DNA from 3 places in the Pantoea sp. X-Soil-ISGK-259 genome. Region 2 is predicted to be linked to each of the others. Evidence: predicted binding sites of a transcription regulator. Region 2 holds the regulator's gene; each other region holds the start of a gene.
What was found. The regulator PurR, encoded in region 2, represses purine synthesis genes. The targets are predictions, from matches to a motif close to CANGCAAACGTTTGCNTG.
Positions count from the first base shown of each region.

Region 1 (5,928 bases), 1.4 Mb from region 2:
CGGATATATTCTGCCAGTGAAAAACCAGTATGCTGTCGAAACAGGCGTTGCAGATGCCAGCGCGAATAGCCTGAGCGGCGCGCCACTTCATCCAGGTGCAGATCGTGTCCTAAGTTATTCTCAATCCAGTCCAGCAAACTCCGAATAAACTCGCGCTGATTCATGGTTCCTCCTGTCGATTCTGATGTGCAGTGGAACCACTTTACTTGTTTAAATTTATCCCTTAATTAGCAGAAAATTAGCGCAGAATTAGCAAGGACGGAAACGGGTGCCGCATTGCGCGGCCAGACGCGACTCCAGCAAAACGTTAAGGCCGGCAGACTGCCAAAATAATTTGTGCTGAGGCAAGGGCGAATCCCCAAGAGCTGACATCAGTCAGTGAATGGGGTGAGCAAAAGCAGCCAGTGCCGCTACAGTGCGAAGTAAGAGAACAGCGGTCCGCCAAAATAATTCGTGCTGTGGCAAGGCGGCAAATGCGCGAATCCCCGGGAGCTGACATCAGTCAGTGACTGGGGTGAGCAAAAGCAGCCAACGCCGCCACAGTGCGAAGTATGACGGCGGAAGGATAATTCTGGCCTAACAATTAGTGAGTAAACTCTCTCTTATCTTTATGAAGGAGATCAGCCATGCGCGTGTTACTGGTTGAAGATGATGAAATGATCGGCGCTAACCTGCAGCAGGCACTGCAGGGCGCGGGCTGGTCGGTGGATTGGGTGCGCGATGGCGTCTATGCCCAGAACGCCTGGAGCGAAGGCGGCTACAGCTGCGTGCTGCTCGATCTCGGCTTACCACGGGATGATGGCCTGCAGGTCCTGCGCCGGGCGCGCGGGCGCGGCGACGCGACGCCAGTACTCATTCTTACTGCACGCGACACGGTGGCGCAGCGGATTCAGGGACTCGACAGCGGTGCTGACGACTACCTGCTTAAACCGTTCGATTTACAGGAAGTCATGGCCCGGATGCGCGCCATTACCCGACGCAGCCACGGCGCGGCAGATTCCGTATTGGGCAGCGGCGATGTGCAGCTGGATATGATGACCCGTGAAGTGCTCTACAAAGGCCAGCGTGAACAGCTTACGGCGCGCGAATATGCCCTGCTCTACGCCCTGCTGGAGCGGCCGGGCGCTATTCTGTCACGCGAGCAGCTGGAAAACCGTATCTATGGCTGGGGCGATGAAGTCAGCAGCAACGCGGTGGATGTGTTGATCCACGGGATGCGCCGCAAGCTGGATAACGACGTGATCCGCAACGTGCGCGGTCTGGGCTGGCGGGTGCCGGCAATATGAAACCTTTTCGCTTTATGCGCTCACTGCGCAACAAATTACTCTCTACGCTGCTGATTATTCATCTGCTGATGATCGGTGGCGTCACCTGGTATTTCTTCAGCTGCTACGGCGATATGGTCGGCACCATGAAGGACGATCAGCTGGCCAAAATCGCGGATGCCTGGTCCACCAATAAACAGATGCCCGCCCTGATGCCGATGCTTATTGCGCCTGACAAGGCGAAAAGCGCCTTTGTGGTGCAGCTATGGGACGATCAGGGTCAGTTGCGCGCCAGCTCATGGCCGGAGCTGCAGGCCCCGCTGCAAAACCAGCGTGGCTATCGCGACGTCCATATCGGTCAGTGCGACGACTGTGAATGGCGCATCTATACCCGGCCCGGCTTGCCTGGCAGTGAGATTAAAACCATTCAGGTGATGCACAACCTCAGCTACATGAAGGCATTGATGGTCAAGCGGGCGCTGTCGGCGATCATTCCGATGATCCTGATGATGCCGCTGTCGCTGCTGGTGATCTGGCTGGTCGTACGCAAGATCACCCGGGATCTGCAGGTCGCTTCGCGTCAGATTGCCGCGCAGGAGACGCATCATCCGCACAACGTCTCACCGGAAGGTTTACCGGATGAGATCCTGCCGCTGGTGGCCGCCTATAACTCGCTGCTGAGTAAACTGCGTGAGGCCTGGTCGTCACAGCGTCAGTTCCTGGAAGACGCCGCCCATGAACTGCGCACGCCGGTAACGGCCGTGACGTTACAGCTGGAAAACCTGCGTCAGCATATTCAGCCAGGCGAAGCGAGCCGGCAGTTCAGCCAGCTGGAAGCGGGCGTGACACGTACCCGTCACCTGGTCACGCAATTACTCAATGTCTCACGCCAGGATGACCAGAGCGTGGTCGCCAGCGTTGAGCATATCGAACTGGAAGATCTGCTGAAAGAGAGCATTGAGCAGCTGATGGTCGTGGCGGATAAACGCGGCATCGATATCGGCTTTAATGGCTCCACGCAGTACCGTCTGCAGGCCAGCCGTTCCGAGCTGCGAAGCCTGTTCGATAATCTGATTGGTAACGCCATGCTACACACCCCGGAAGGTAGCCTGGTCGATGTACTGCTGCATCGGGTTGCCGGAAAGACCGTGGTCGATATTGTGGATAACGGGCCGGGCATGCCGGAATCCTTTATCGAGCGCGCATTTGATCGCTTTACCCGTTCGCCTGACGTTAAAGCCCAGGGTAGCGGCCTGGGATTATCCATTGTGCGCAACGTCGCTCAAAAGCATCAGATTCACGTCGCCCTTTCCAATTGCCTCTCGCCACAGGGTGCAATTTGTGGTTTGCAGGTTCGCGTTACACTTCCCTGATTCCCGCTGTTTGATCACGAACCAGACAACGTAAACGGTTGCCTGGTTCCGTTCGATCCACGCCGTTATTGTGAAGCTCATCACATTTTAGCTGAATTGTAATGCAACACTTTTTGACAAACGTGAGCAAAATCTATTTTCTATCGATCTGTTACAGGCACGCTACGCGGGCTGAAGAACTGGCTGTTATTTGCTGTGAAACCCTCATTCCCATCAAGGGACCGATTTTTCTCTGACTGCGTCTGCTGTGCGGCGGTCAAAAGCATGTGGCTGATAATAATGAAATATAAAACGTTGATAGCAGGTGCCGTGCTGGCATGTTCATTGAGTGGTGCTGCGCAGGCAGCGGAAAGCGATCCGCAGTATGTCTCCGACTGGTGGCATCAGAGCGTAAACGTGGTCGGTAGTTACCACACGCGTTTCGGACCGCAGTTTAACAACGACGTTTATCTGGAATATGAAGCGTTTGCCAGGAAAGACTGGTTTGATTTCTACGGCTATCTCGACGTGCCTAACTTCTTCGGCGTGGGCAACAGCAATGCCAATGGCGTGTTCGACCACGGTTCACCGATGTTTATGGAGATTGAACCACGCTTCTCTATCGACAAGCTGACCGGCACCAGCCTGGCCTTTGGCCCGTTCAAAGAGTGGTATTTCGCCAACAACTACATTTACGACATGGGCCGTAACAGCGATAACCGCCAGAACACCTGGTACATGGGTCTGGGCACCGATATCGATACGCACAGCGATGTCGGCCTGTCGCTGAACGTCTATGCCAAATATCAGTGGGAAAACTACGGCGCGGCGAACGAAAACAGCTGGGATGGCTATCGCTTTAAGGTGAAATACTTCGTGCCAATCACCACGCTGTGGGGTGGTAACCTGGGCTATGTGGGCTTCACCAACTTCGACTGGGGTTCCGATCTCAATGAGAAAGGCGGTTCATCACGCACCAGCAACTCTATTGCCTCCAGCCACATTCTGTCCCTGGGTTACGATCACTGGCACTTCTCTGCGGTGGCGCGTTACTTCCATAACGGCGGACAGTGGGCGGATGGCCAGGAGCTGAACTTCGGCAAGGGTCCGTTTGAAGTGAAATCGACCGGCTGGGGTTACTACCTGGTGGCGGGTTATAACTTCTGATAATAGCGGGCGGTTGCAACAACCGCCCGTTTAGTCGGTGAGCTGGCCCAGGACATCACGCATCAGGGCCAGCTTTTCAGCTGCAGGCTAATCTGATAAGCACTGCATCTGCTCTGCATTTAATTCTGCGGCTTCTCAACATTGATGCGCCATGGAATGTTGAATTTATCAATGAACATCGCGAATCCGTTCGACCAGAACGTCTCCTGCCATGGCGTCGTCACTTTGCCGCCTGCCGATAATTTCTCAAACCAGGCTTTGCCCTTTTCAACATCATGGGTAGAGAGGCTGACCGCGTAACCCGCATGCTCTGACGCTGGAGGCTGTTCGGTATTGCCATCGCTGAGCATCAGCTCACCGTCACCAATGCGTAATTGCGCATGCATGATCTTTTCTGGCGGCTGTGGCGCTGCGGACTCATCGCCGACCTGCTCACCCTGATCCGGCATATCACCGAATTTCATTTTAGAGAGTAACTCTCCACCGGTTGCCTGCAGGTAAAAGTCGATAGCCTCTTCACAACGGCCATAGAGAAACAGATAAGGACTAACTTGCATCGTAACCTCTATTTGTCGGTTGGATTTTTTCAGTACCTTAACAGTGTAGACGATCGACTTTACGTACTGATTTTACTGACAATAACGGCGAAAGAGTTGTGCCATATAACTGCTCATTGGGGTCAGCGTCGTGTCTTTGCGCTGAATCAGATAGAAGATCGCTTTCGGCAAAGGGTCATCGAGCGACAGTGCCACAAGCGAACGGCCCAGAATGGGATCGTCAATCACGTCGACCGACAGAATACTGATGAAATCACTTTGTGCCACCAGGCTGGTGCAGGCCATAAAGGTTTCACAGGTCACCACGATTTTAGGTGCCATGCCGCGCTCGCCAAACAGATCGTGCAGCAAGCGATAGTAACTGCCTTTCGGGGTTGGCATCGTCCAGTCTGCCTGCTGTAATTCTGCCAGAGAACGGGCTTTCTCCAGCGGATGGCCTTTGCGCACCACCACTTTGTACTCGCGTTCCATTACCCGCTCATACATCAGCTCCTGATCGAGATGGCTCTGGTCATACGTATTGATAGTGAAATCAAGCGCTCCCTGACGCAGCTCATGCACCATTGAGACCAGCTGGCCTTCAACAATGCGCACCTTCACGAGTGGGTATTCGCGATGAAACTGGTTTATCACCTGCGGCATGATGGTGCGGGCCACGCTGCCACCCACGCCAATATTCACCTGACCGCCGCCCAGCCCCAATCGCTGCTGGATATCCTCTTCGGCGACCCGCAGCTCTGCCAGTACCAGGCTGGCATGACGAAAAAAGTTATCACCGATATCGGTCAGCACGACACCCTGCTGACGGCGGATAAACAGCTTTGCCCCCAACTCGCGCTCCAGCTCCTGAATCGCTTTGGTTAACGCCGGTTGCGACAGCCCGGAAAGTCGGCTTGCCGCCCGGATACTGCCCTGTCGCGCCACGTCAGTGAAAGCGCGCAGCTGATGAAGTTTGAGATTGGCAGACATAGTTTTTCGATAACCGTTGTTTATCAGTCACAAGATATTCGCATCTTATGCCGCCCAACTCCATTGTGTAGATTCGATGCAGTGCATAAAAAATCAACAACGAGGAGAGAGCCGATGAGACCCCTTTCAGAGCACGTCTGCGCCCTGCTGCCAAAGCTGCAACAGTGGCGTCGCGACTTCCATCACTACGCCGAATCGGGCTGGCTGGAGTTCCGCACCGCGACGTTAGTCGCAGAAGAACTGCATAAGCTCGGTTATCAACTGAAGCTGGGCCGTGAAGTGATCGACGCCGATGCGCGGATGGGCTTACCTGACGAAGCCGTACTGAAGCAGCAGGAGGCGCGCGCGCTAAAGCAGGGCGCGCTACCGCAGTGGATCAGCCACTTCTCCGGCGGATTCTGCGGCATTGTGGCGACACTTGAGACCGGTCGCCCCGGTCCGGTGATGGGCTTTCGCGTCGATATGGATGCACTGGATCTCAATGAAAGCCAGGCCGACGATCATCTGCCACAGCGTGAAGGGTTCGCCTCCTGCAACGCCGGCATGATGCACGCCTGCGCCCATGACGGTCACACCACCATTGGTCTGGGCCTCGCTTCCGTGCTGATGGCGATGAAA
Region 1 covers NZ_AP035986.1:349,681-355,608, reverse strand. Annotated here, with positions in the region: gene AC6I77_RS01585 (helix-turn-helix domain-containing protein) at 1-164, opposite strand, end outside; gene AC6I77_RS01580 (response regulator) at 627-1,286, shown strand; gene AC6I77_RS01575 (sensor histidine kinase) at 1,283-2,638, shown strand; gene AC6I77_RS01570 (nucleoside-specific channel-forming protein Tsx) at 2,918-3,784, shown strand; gene yjdN (VOC family metalloprotein YjdN) at 3,904-4,341, opposite strand; gene AC6I77_RS01560 (LysR family transcriptional regulator) at 4,414-5,310, opposite strand; gene AC6I77_RS01555 (amidohydrolase) at 5,425-5,928, shown strand, end outside.
Region 1: a site for PurR is predicted at 2,666-2,683, ahead of AC6I77_RS01570 (nucleoside-specific channel-forming protein Tsx). Genes of this name have one in related genera too.

Region 2 (5,928 bases):
GCATGGCGAAGCCGAACAGCGCGAGCACAATGGTCGCCGTCATCGTGAGTGTGGTGGTAAACAGCGCCTGAGTTAATCCGGCTGATACCGCCAGGCTTGCGGCGAAGCACAGACCTAACTGCAGTGTGTTCTGCAATGCGGCCGCTTTGCCGGTAGCATTCGGGAAGGGCATTAATGCACTGGAGACCACAATCGGATAGATCGCGCCGTTCGCCAGCGCCATGCCGCAGAATGGAACCATCAGGCTAACCAGCGTGCTGTTGCCGGCAAGCGCAACAGCAAACAGCGCCAGAATGCTCAGGCTATAGATACCCAGTAACCATGGCAGCAACTGTGAACCGTTAAAGCGGTTGAGCAGGGCGCGACAGCCGAAGCCACCTATCAAAAAGGCGAGGGTCTGTGGCACATAACTCAGGCCGATGTCGGCAGGCGAGAGACCTAAATCTGCCAGAATAAACGGCGAACCCGTCAGCCAGGCAAAGAAGCTGGCAGAACAGGCTGAGTAGATCAGCACGTTGCCGCTATAAACCCGCGATTTGAGCAGGGTAAAGAAACCCGGCTGTGCCTTTTTTTCACCTGCGACTTTGCGAACAGTGGGCAGACGCAGCGTGGTCAGAATCAGCGCTACCGCAATCAGGGTCAGCACCAGGAAGATTGAACGCCAGTGGAAATGACCAATCAGCCAGGCGCCCAGCAACGGGGCCAGTGCCGGAGAGAGTGCAACCAGCGGCATAATGGTGGCGAAAACTTTGTTGGCACGTGCGGCAGGGTAGCGATCCACGACCAGTGCCTGCCAGCTAACGGCAGCAGCACAGACGCCAATCGCCTGAACAAAACGTAGCGCCAGCATCAGATAGATATCATTGACCCACAGCATGCCTGCACAACCGATCCCAAACATGGCCAGCCCGGTCAGCAGCACAGGTTTACGGCCAATGCGATCGGAAAGGGGTCCCCAGAAGAGCTGACCCACAGCGAAGCCTCCCAGAAAAAGACTCATACTGGCGCTGATCAGGCCGGGTGAGGTGTTAAACGTTTGCTGCATCGCGCCGAAGGCGGGCAGGTACATATCGGTGGCTAAAAAGCCGAGCATGCTCAGCAGGGCAAGGTAAGGCATAAATCCTTTATTCGACAACATCTCATTCTCATTTTTGCAGGATAAACGCGGCAGAGTGTAAAAGGTGCGTTTGCTGCTGTGAAACGGTAATATTTGCCGCTTGCTGTTAAAAATTTTGAAGGCAGATTATGTGGTCAGAATATGCATTAGAAGTGGTTGACGCAGTCGCCCGTGGCGGCAGCTTTAGCGCTGCTGCGCAGGAGTTACATCGGGTGCCCTCTGCCATCAGTTACACGGTGCGGCAGCTGGAGAGTTGGCTGGCGGTGCCGCTGTTTGAGCGTCAGCACCGTGAAGTGGTACTGACTCCGGCAGGCGAGCATTTTGTCCGTGAAGGGCGCAGCGTCATCAAAAAAATGCTAGCCACACGACGACAGTGTCAGCAGCTGGCCAACGGCTGGCGCGGTCAGCTCAGCATCGCGGTTGACCGTATCGCTAAACCTCAGCGCACCCGGCAACTGGTTAAAGATTTCTATCGCCATTTCCCCGACATGGAGCTGATCATCAGTTATGAAGTTTTTAACGGCGTCTGGGATGCGCTGGCCGATGGCCGGGTAGAAGTGGCCATTGGGGCCACCCAGGCGATTCCGGTGGGCGGACGTTTTGCGTTTCGCGATATGGGCACACTCAACTGGCGCTGCGTGGTCGCGCCCGATCATCCCCTGACGCAGGCGAGCCAGATCGATGACGACACGCTGCGTAGCTGGCCGTCACTGGTGCTGGAAGATACTTCACGCGCACTGCCGCGCCGAATGACATGGACGCTGGATAACCAGCGCAGGCTGGTGGTGCCGGAATGGCAAACCGGGCTGGAGTGCGTGCAGGCGGGATTGTGTGTGGCGATGGTGCCCGGTCATCTTGCCAGGCCACTGCTCGACAGCGGCGATCTGGTTGAACTGACTCTGCCGGTGGCGTTTCCGGACAGTCCCTGCTGTGTCAGCTGGGCTGAGGATCGCGCATCACCGGCGACTGGCTGGTTGCTCAGCTACCTGGGTGATGCGCAAACGCTTAATCAGGAGTGGTTAAGCGAGGATTAACGGCGATAGTCGCGGAATGGACCGTCGGCCACCGAGCGGCGCTCAATCAGCGTAGGGTGTACTTCAATCGTCTGTGACACTTCACGCTTACTGGTGATGCGGTCCAGCAGCATATCCAGCGCTTTTTCACCTAACTGAGCTTTAGGCTGATGCACGGTGGTCAGGGCCGGTGCGAAATAGCGGGCGTTGCGCACATTATCATAACCGATCACCGAAATATCCTGCGGTACGCGCAAACCCATTTCGTCGGCGGCGCAAATTGCACCCATTGCCATGATATCACCACCGCAGAACACCGCCGTCGGGCGCTGTTTCTGTGACAGGATCTGCTGCATCGCCTGATAGCCCGACTCCGGCTCAAAGTCACCCTGGACAATCCACTCGGCGCGCGGCTGAATGCTGGCTTCTTCCAGCGCCTTCAGGAAACCGGCATGACGTCCGCCACCGGTATTACGCTCCATCTGACCGGGGATAGCACCAATGTCGCGGTGACCGCGTTCAATCAGATAGCGTCCTGCCAGATAGCCGCCCTGGAACGCGTTATCCAGAACCGTGTCGGTGAAGTCGGCGCGCGATTCGCCCCAGTCCATTACCACCATCGGGATGTTACGGTTCTCTTCCAGCATCTGCAGCAGGTCGTCTGGATATTCTGAGCACATCACCAGCAGACCATCGACACGCTTCTGCGCCATCATGCTGAGATAGGCGCGCTGTTTTTGCAGATCGTTATGCGAATTCCCCAGAATCAGCGTATAGCCTTTGTCAAAACAGTGATTCTCAATCGCTTCAATAATCTCTGCGAAATAGGGGGCTTCGCTGGAGGTCGCCAGCAGGCCCAGCGTTCTGGTGTGATTCACTTTCAGGCTGCGCGCCACGGCGCTTGGCGAATAGTGCAGTTCTTTTATCGCCTGCCAGACCGCGTTACGCGTCTCTTCTGCGACAAAGCGGGTTTTATTGATGACGTGCGAAACCGTCGTCGTTGAGACGCCAGCGCGTTTCGCCACATCTTTAATTGTTGCCATGAAAATCGGACTCCAGTGCTTATCTAACTCTATGATAAGCGTAGTGTTAAACGTTTGCGTCTGCTCAGGGTTTTTTCCGCAAAAATGCCGCGTTTTTGGCCGGTTTACAGGCCGCTGGCGGAAATAAAACGCCTGAAAACCGGCGCAAACGGAATCAGGATTGCGCGCGTTGCGCAACAAAGGCGGGATTCTAACAAGGCTGAACGGATAAAACGAGATTTTTACCGGGCCCTGTGGGAAAATGCGATATCCCCACAAATTGTGTGACTAAGGAGCAAACAATGAGTACCGATCTTAAACTGGCTTTAATGACGACTGCGGGCTGTCTGCTGATGATTGTAGCCTTTAGTTTTACCGCCATTCTGCACTAAAAAAAAGCCGGGAATCTCCCGGCTTTTTACGACTGTTTTCTGGTTAGCGTATGGTTTTCGGCGTCATCACACGACGGGCACCAATGTAATGACGCTGCCAGTAATCTTCCCCTAATGCGCTAATCTGAATGTCTTTTCCGGTACGCGGTGACTGGATAAACTTGCCATCTCCCAGGTACACGCCAACGTGATCCGCTGTACCGCGACCATTAATACGGAAGAAGACCAGATCGCCTTTCTCCAGCGACTCACGCTTGATGGGTGCGGCGTCACGCAGGTGATACATCTCATTAGCGGTACGCGGAATCTTAAACTTCACCAGATCTTTATAGGCGTACCAGACCAGGCCGCTGCAATCGAAGCCGGTATGCGGCGAAGTGCCGCCCCACTGGTAGGGTTTACCCAGCTGGCCCATCAGTTTGGTCATCGCGGTTTCGCGAGCCTTCTGATAACGCTGACGGTGGGATTTGCTCATTTTAATCGTGCCCGGCTCGCTGGTGGTGACCTCAGCGGTTTTTAGCAGGCGCTGATGGCCATAGCGTTTCTTCTCTTTGTTCTTTTGCTGGCTTTTGCTTATACGGGCGGTTTTAAGCGAGGTCTTCTTAGCAGGCGTCTGTTTGGCAGTGAGTTCGACTTTTTTCTGTTTTTTCGTTTTAAGTTTTTGAACAGGGCTGAGGCGAGTCTTTTTCGTCACCGTTTTTACCTGGCGACGTTTGCGGCGTTCATCGTCGCGCGCACTCTTTTTTTCTGCTTTATGCGTACTGACGTTCACCGGCGTGTGCGGCGAAGCAGCAGCGACGTTGAAAAACAGTTGCGCAATGGCCAGCATGAAAAGCGTAATGATTAAACGCATAGTCCGTTGATTAGTTAAGTTGTCAGGGCCACTACGCACCGCGACAAAGTTGAGATTAATCTGATCCAGGATCAGGGCCCAGGCCATTCTAGTCCAGTTCGTTTAAAAACTGTAATGCCTTTTAATATTAATCTGTGCAACCCACGTAATCGCGCTGAAAATGAACATTTTCAGCGTCTTATATCAGCGAAATTATTACGAATTATTAAACTGTTACCCGCTGTTAATAATCAGAGGGTCGTGCATCCCGCTGCAGGACTTAACAATGATGGCGGTATAATCGGTAGCGGACAAAATCTCGTTTTCAGTCACGCTGCGAAGTCGCTACAATAAACAAACACGAAGTCACGATTTAAGGAAGGCAATTATGAGTACTGTAGAAAAAATTCAGCGCCAGATCGCAGAAAATCCGATCCTGCTGTACATGAAAGGTTCCCCGAAACTGCCTAGCTGCGGTTTCTCTGCACAGGCGGTACAGGCGCTGTCAGCCTGTGGTGAGCGTTTTGCTTACGTGGATATTCTGCAGAACCCGGACATTCGTGCCGAGATGCCGAAATTCGCTAACTGGCCAACCTTCCCGCAGCTGTGGGTTGATGGCGAGCTGGTCGGTGGCTGCGACATCATCGTTGAGATGTTGCAGCGTGGTGAACTGCAGACGCTGATCAAAGAGACTGCAGAAAAATTTAAAGAAGCAGAATAAAAAAAGGCCGACATCACGTCGGCCTTTTCCATTGCAGCCTCCCTTATGCGGATGCACTGGCTTCTGCATCGCCTTCCGCGAAAGGCAGTGGCCAGCCGCCTAAGCGTTTCCAGCGGTTCACCAGCTCGCAGAACAGTGTTGCTGTCTGCTGCGTGTCATAAAGCGCCGAATGCGCCTGGGTACTGTCAAACTCCATTCCCGCCGCAATACAGGCTTTCGCCAGAACCGTCTGACCCAGCACCAGTCCGCTGAGTGCCGCGGTGTCAAAGGTGGCAAAGGGGTGAAACGGATTGCGCTTCAGGCTGGCACGCTCTGCCGCTGCTGACATAAAGTTCAGGTCAAAAGTGGCATTGTGCGCCACCATAATGGCGCGATTGCAGCCACTGTCCTTAATCCCCTTGCGCACCATTTTGAAAATGGCATGCAGCGCTTCATATTCACTGACTGCTCCGCGCAGCGGATTGCTGGGATCGATACCGGTAAACGCCAGCGCTTCAGGATGCAGCAGCGAACCGACAAAAGGTTCGACGTTGAAATGCAGCGTCTGGTCAATCTGAATCCAGCCCTCTTCATCCATTTTCAGCGTGATGGCAGCAATCTCCAGTAACGCATCGGTTTGCGCGTTGAAACCTGCGGTTTCAACGTCGATCACCACCGGATAGAAGCCACGGAAACGTTGATTGAGTGCATTAGGGGAATTCGATTCAGACATCAGGATCTCGTTGCAGAAAAAGGGCAGCGCGTATTATGGCAAAAAACGGGGCCGGGTGCAGCAGATGAAGCGCAGAGAAGGGGATTCAGCCCACCCGAACGGGCAAGCTGAGGGGCAGG
Region 2 covers NZ_AP035986.1:1,763,659-1,769,586, forward strand. Annotated here, with positions in the region: gene punC (purine nucleoside transporter PunC) at 1-1,138, opposite strand, end outside; gene punR (DNA-binding transcriptional activator PunR) at 1,246-2,151, shown strand; gene purR (HTH-type transcriptional repressor PurR) at 2,148-3,173, opposite strand; gene cydH (cytochrome bd-I oxidase subunit CydH) at 3,455-3,544, shown strand; gene AC6I77_RS08220 (C40 family peptidase) at 3,588-4,397, opposite strand; gene AC6I77_RS08225 (Grx4 family monothiol glutaredoxin) at 4,762-5,097, shown strand; gene rnt (ribonuclease T) at 5,141-5,809, opposite strand.

Region 3 (5,928 bases), 1.0 Mb from region 2:
GGTTGCACAGTACGGTATCTGGATTTACGCTATTTTGTTCCTGATTTTGTTCTGCGAAACCGGACTGGTGGTCACGCCATTCCTGCCGGGTGATTCGCTGCTGTTTGTGGCGGGCGCACTGGCCGCGCTGCCAGGTAACGATCTCAATGTGCACATTATGGTGGCATTGTTAGTGGTGGCGGCGGTTCTGGGCGATGCGGTGAACTACACCATTGGCCGCCTGTTTGGCGAACGGTTGTTCAGTAACCCGAACTCGAAGATTTTCCGTCGCAGCCATCTGGATAAAACCCATGCGTTTTATGCCCGTCATGGCGGAAAAACCATTATCCTTGCGCGCTTTGTGCCCATCGTCCGGACGTTCGCGCCGTTTGTTGCGGGTATGGGCCATATGTCCTATCGCCACTTCGCACTGTTCAACGTGACGGGTGCGCTGCTATGGGTGCTGCTGTTCTCCTACGCCGGCTACCTGTTTGGCGATCTGCCGGTGGTGCAGGAAAATCTGAAGCTGCTGATTGTCGGCATTATCGTGGTGTCGATTCTGCCGGGTGTGATTGAAGTCTGGCGTCATCGCCGTCAGGCTAAGCAGCAGAAGCTGCCATAAGGCTTCGCTCAGGGGTAAGACCAGATTTTTATCCACAGTCTGAACAGGTTGTGGTTTAATGAGCGACATTTACCGTCTGCTGAAGCTGTTTTCAGCAGTATCAAGACGACTGGACCAGGTCAGTTTTAAACAGAAAGGTCATCAATGAGCTGGATTGAACGCATTCTTAATAAAAGCACCGGAACGCCTGTGCGCAAAGCCAGTATCCCGGAAGGGGTCTGGACCAAGTGTGACAGCTGTGGTCAGGTTCTCTACCGCGCCGAGCTGGAGCGTAATCTTGAGGTCTGCCCGAAGTGTGACCATCACATGCGTATGCATGCCCGTGAGCGTCTCGGCAGTGTCCTCGATCAGGGCACTATGGTTGAGCTGGGCAGTGAACTTGAACCTAAAGATCTGCTCAAGTTCCGTGACTCCAAAAAGTATAAAGACCGTCTGGTAGCGGCCCAGAAAGACACCGGCGAGAAAGATGCGCTGGTTGTCATGAAAGGTCAGCTGCACGGCATGCCGGTTGTTGCGGCAGCCTTTGAATTTGCCTTTATGGGCGGTTCAATGGGTTCTGTGGTTGGTGCGCGCTTTGTGCGTGCGGTTGAGCAGGCGTTAGAAGATAACTGTCCGCTGATCTGCTTCTCCGCCAGTGGTGGTGCCCGTATGCAGGAAGCGCTGCAGTCGCTGATGCAGATGGCGAAAACCAGTGCGGCACTGGCCAAAATGCGCGAGCGCGGTCTGCCATATATTTCTGTGCTGACTGACCCGACGATGGGTGGCGTTTCGGCCAGTTTTGCGATGCTGGGTGACCTCAATATCGCGGAACCTAAAGCGCTGATCGGCTTTGCCGGTCCACGCGTGATCGAACAGACCGTGCGCGAAAAACTGCCGCCAGGCTTCCAGCGCAGTGAGTTCCTGATTGAGAAGGGCGCGATCGATATGATCATTCGTCGTCCGGAAATGCGTTACAAACTGGCAAGCCTGCTGGCAAAAATGATGAACCTGCCAGCACCGCTGCATGACGGTGAACAGTCCGCTCCTGCGACGACTGAATCGGAAAGCAACGAGGCCTGACAGGAGATAGAGAGGTGCGTCCAAAGCACCTCTTACCAATGCACCGTATACCGCAGCACCAGTCTGCCAGGTATAAATAAGCAAAACGGGACATATGGACAATCTTCACCTTCCTCAAGCCACGTCGCCTTTGGCCACGTGGCTTTATTATCTTGAGCACCTGCATACTCAGGCCATCGAACTGGGTCTGGACCGTATTCGTCAGGTAGCACTTCGTCTCGACCTGCTGAAACCCGCTCCCTTTGTCTTTACCGTAGCCGGCACTAATGGCAAAGGCACGACCTGTCGGACCCTGGAAACGCTGCTGATTGCCGCGGGCTACCGCGTTGGCGTCTACAGCTCGCCACATCTGGTGCGCTACACCGAGCGTGTTCGGGTCCAGGGAGAGGAGCTGAGTGAAGCGCAGCACTGCGCCAGCTTTGCGGAGATTGAAGCCGGACGTGCGGATATCTCCCTGACCTATTTCGAATTTGGCACGCTCTCTGCGCTCAATCTGTTCCGCCAGGCGCAGCTGGATGTGGTGATCCTCGAAGTCGGCCTCGGCGGACGGCTGGATGCCACCAACATCGTGGATGCCGATGTCGCCGTAGTCACCAGCATTGCACTGGATCATACTGACTGGCTTGGGCCGGATCGCGAAAGCATCGGGCGTGAGAAAGCGGGTGTGTTCCGGGCGGGGAAACCGGCAGTCGTCGGTGAACCCGATATGCCACACAGCATCGCGGTGGTCGCGCAGGAAAAAGGCGCTGAGCTGTTACAGCGCAACCGTGACTGGTCATGGCAAGCTCAGGCCGAAAGCTGGTCGCTGCGTGATGCGCTGGGGGAGCTTAACGATCTGCCGCTCCCCCAGGTGCCGTTACCTAACGCGGCGACGGCACTGGTCGCGCTGCGTGTCTCAGGGCTTGAGGTCAGTGAGGCGCAGATTCGCGCCAGCCTGCCGCTGGCGATGCTGCCAGGACGTTTTCAGACGATTAGTGAATCACCGCGCGTGATTCTGGATGTCGCTCATAATCCGCATGCAGCGTCGTATCTGGCGTCACGGCTGGCGACGCTGCCGAAACGCGGCAAAGTGCATGCCGTCGTGGGCATGCTGCATGATAAAGATATTGCCGGTACGCTGACGGCGCTGGCACCCATGGTCGATGCCTGGTACTGCGCACCGCTTGACGGTCCGCGCGGCGCCAGTGCTGAGCAACTGCTGGACTGCCTCTCGCAGGGCGAAGCCTTTAGCTCGGTTGAGCTCGCCTGGCAGCAGGCACGCCAGCGGGCAGCGCCGCAGGACACTGTGCTGGTCTGTGGTTCATTCCACACCGTTGCGCAGGTCATGGAATCGATTGAAACGGAGAAAGGACGTGGCAAGTAAGTTTCAAAACCGTTTAGTCGGCACCGTTATTCTGGTCGCCGTTGGCGTGATTGTGCTGCCAGGGCTGCTGGATGGTCAGAAAAAGCATTACAAAGAAGAGTTCGCAGCCATTCCGCTGGTGCCGAAACCTGACGATCAGCAGGACAGTGAAATGGTGCCACCGGTTACCCAGTCGCTGCCATCCCAGCCACCTGAAGGCGCGGGCAATGCGGTCAACAGCAGTAATGGTAATAGCAAAAGCAGCGTCACGGCAGAGCAGGGGCGTGCCGAGCCGGATGATGATACCGAACCGACTGTGGTTTCGCCGCCGCCGGTTCATCAGTCTGTGCCTGCACAGACGGTGACCAAACCGAAAGTGGCAGAGCAGCAGAAAACTAAAGTCACTGAGCAGCCTAAGCAGAAACCGGTCGAACAGCAGAAGCCTAAAGCGGTGGAGCAGACGAAGCCGAAGCCGGAAGAACCGCCTAAAGCGGTCGAACAGCCGAAGCAGGAAGCGGCGCCAAAAGCAGCAGAGACGACCGCACCGGCAGGGCAGGCTTATGTGGTGCAGTTAGGTGCGCTGAAAAACGCCAGCAAAGTGAATGAGATTGTCGCGCAGTTGCGGCTGTCGGGCTATCGCGCCTTTACTGTGCCTTCAACGCCCGTTCAGGGTCAGATTACCCGCATTTACGTCGGGCCGGATGCCTCGAAAGCCAAAATGCAGAGTGCCGTTGGCGAGCTGAAAAGCATCTCAGGGTTGGGCGGTGTTGTGAAACCGTACAGCGCCCGCTAAACCGGCGATTGGCGCTGCCGATAGCAGTAACAGGCAGCGTCTTTTTCCCGGCGTACAGCGTGCTCAGGTCGCGCGGTACGCCTGAAATAGTGAATATTTTCAACGGCCTTTCCGGCTGAGAATCACCCAGGCGATTGCGTTTTTTTTCATCGCCTTTTTTATGGATGCAGAAAAAGAAAACCGCTACGCAAACGTTTTCTTTTTCTGTTAGAATGCGCCCCGAACTGGATGCAGGGGTGCAATTGCACTGGCGCTGGAAGAGTTCATGATCTGGATTGATTACGTCATTATTGCGGTAGTTGGTTTTTCGGCTCTGGTCAGCCTCGTCCGTGGGTTTGTCCGGGAAGCCTTATCTCTTGTTACCTGGGGATGCGCGTTTTTTGTCGCCAGTCATTACTACGCCTACCTTGCAGTCTGGTTTACAGGTTTTGACGACGAACTGGTTCGTAACGGTATCGCCATCGGTGTGCTGTTTGTGGCTACCCTGATTGTAGGGGCCATTGTGAACTACGTTATCGGCACGCTGGTGGAGAAAACCGGCCTGTCGGGAACCGACCGGGTGTTGGGCGTCTGTTTCGGGGCGTTGCGTGGTGTGCTGATCGTAGCCGCTTTGCTGTTCTTCCTTGATACATTCACTGGCTTTTCTAAAAGTCCAGACTGGCAACAGTCTCAACTCATTCCCGAGTTCAGTTATATCATCAGGTGGTTTTTTGATTACCTGAAAAGCACGTCGAGTTTTTTACCCCGGTGATGTGACCGGGAGTGCGGCTAAATGAGGAAATGACAACATGTGCGGTATTGTCGGTATCACCGGTTTCATGCCGGTCAACCAGTCGATCTATGACGCGTTAACGGTGCTCCAGCACCGCGGGCAGGATGCCGCAGGCATTTGTACGATTGATGCGCTGAAATGTTTTCGCCTGCGAAAGGCAAATGGCCTGGTCAGCGACGTTTTCGAAGCACGCCACATGCAGCGTCTGCAGGGCAATATGGGGATTGGCCACGCGCGTTATCCCACTGCGGGAAGCTCCAGTGCCTCTGAAGCGCAGCCATTCTATGTAAACTCCCCATACGGCATCACCCTGGCGCATAACGGTAACCTGACCAACGCCCATGTGCTGCGCAAGCACCTGTTTGAAAAGGGCCGCCGTCACGTTAATACCACCTCAGATTCTGAAATCCTGCTGAATATCTTTGCGCAGGAGTTAGATCGTTTTCAAAATGATCCGCTGGAAGCCGACAACATTTTTGCCGCGGTGGCTGCCGTACATCAGCAGGTGCGTGGCGCCTACGCGGTTGTCTCGATGATTATCGGCCACGGCATGGTTGCTTTCCGTGACCCTAATGGCATCCGTCCGCTGGTGCTGGGCAAGCGCGTTATCGCTGATGGTCGCACCGAATATATGGTCGCCTCCGAGAGCGTCGCGCTGGATACGCTGGGCTTTGAGTTCATCCGTGACGTCGCACCGGGTGAAGCCGTCTATGTCACTGAAGCGGGCCAGCTCTCTACCCGCCAGTGTGCTGAAAACCCGAAAAGCAATCCGTGCCTGTTCGAATATGTCTATTTTGCCCGTCCGGACTCTTTCCTGGATAAAATCTCCGTCTACAGCGCCCGTGTCCGCATGGGCACCAAGCTGGGCGAGAAAATTGCCCGCGAGTGGGAAGATTTGGATATCGACGTGGTGATTCCTATTCCGGAAACCTCTACCGATATCGCGCTGGAAATTGCCCGTATTCTCGACAAGCCTTATCGTCAGGGCTTCGTGAAAAACCGTTACGTTGGCCGTACTTTTATCATGCCGGGCCAGCAGTTACGTCGCAGCGCGGTTCGCCGCAAGCTCAACGCTAACCGTGCTGAATTCCGTGATAAAAATGTCCTGCTGGTGGATGACTCTATCGTGCGGGGCACCACCTCAGAGCAGATCATTGAGATGGCGCGTGAAGCCGGCGCCAGACGCGTTTATCTGGCGTCTGCTGCACCGGAAATTCGTTTCCCGAACGTCTACGGCATTGATATGCCGAGCGCCACGGAACTGATTGCGCATGGCCGCGAAGTGGAAGAGATTCGCCAGCTGATTAAAGCCGATGCGCTGATTTTCCAGGACCTGGACGATTTGATTGAAGCGGTGCGTG
Region 3 covers NZ_AP035986.1:2,794,668-2,800,595, reverse strand. Annotated here, with positions in the region: gene AC6I77_RS13115 (DedA family protein) at 1-601, shown strand, start outside; gene accD (acetyl-CoA carboxylase, carboxyltransferase subunit beta) at 746-1,660, shown strand; gene folC (bifunctional tetrahydrofolate synthase/dihydrofolate synthase) at 1,755-3,023, shown strand; gene dedD (cell division protein DedD) at 3,013-3,795, shown strand; gene cvpA (colicin V production protein) at 4,061-4,546, shown strand; gene purF (amidophosphoribosyltransferase) at 4,584-5,928, shown strand, end outside.
Region 3: a site for PurR is predicted at 3,980-3,997, ahead of cvpA (colicin V production protein). Genes of this name have one in related genera too.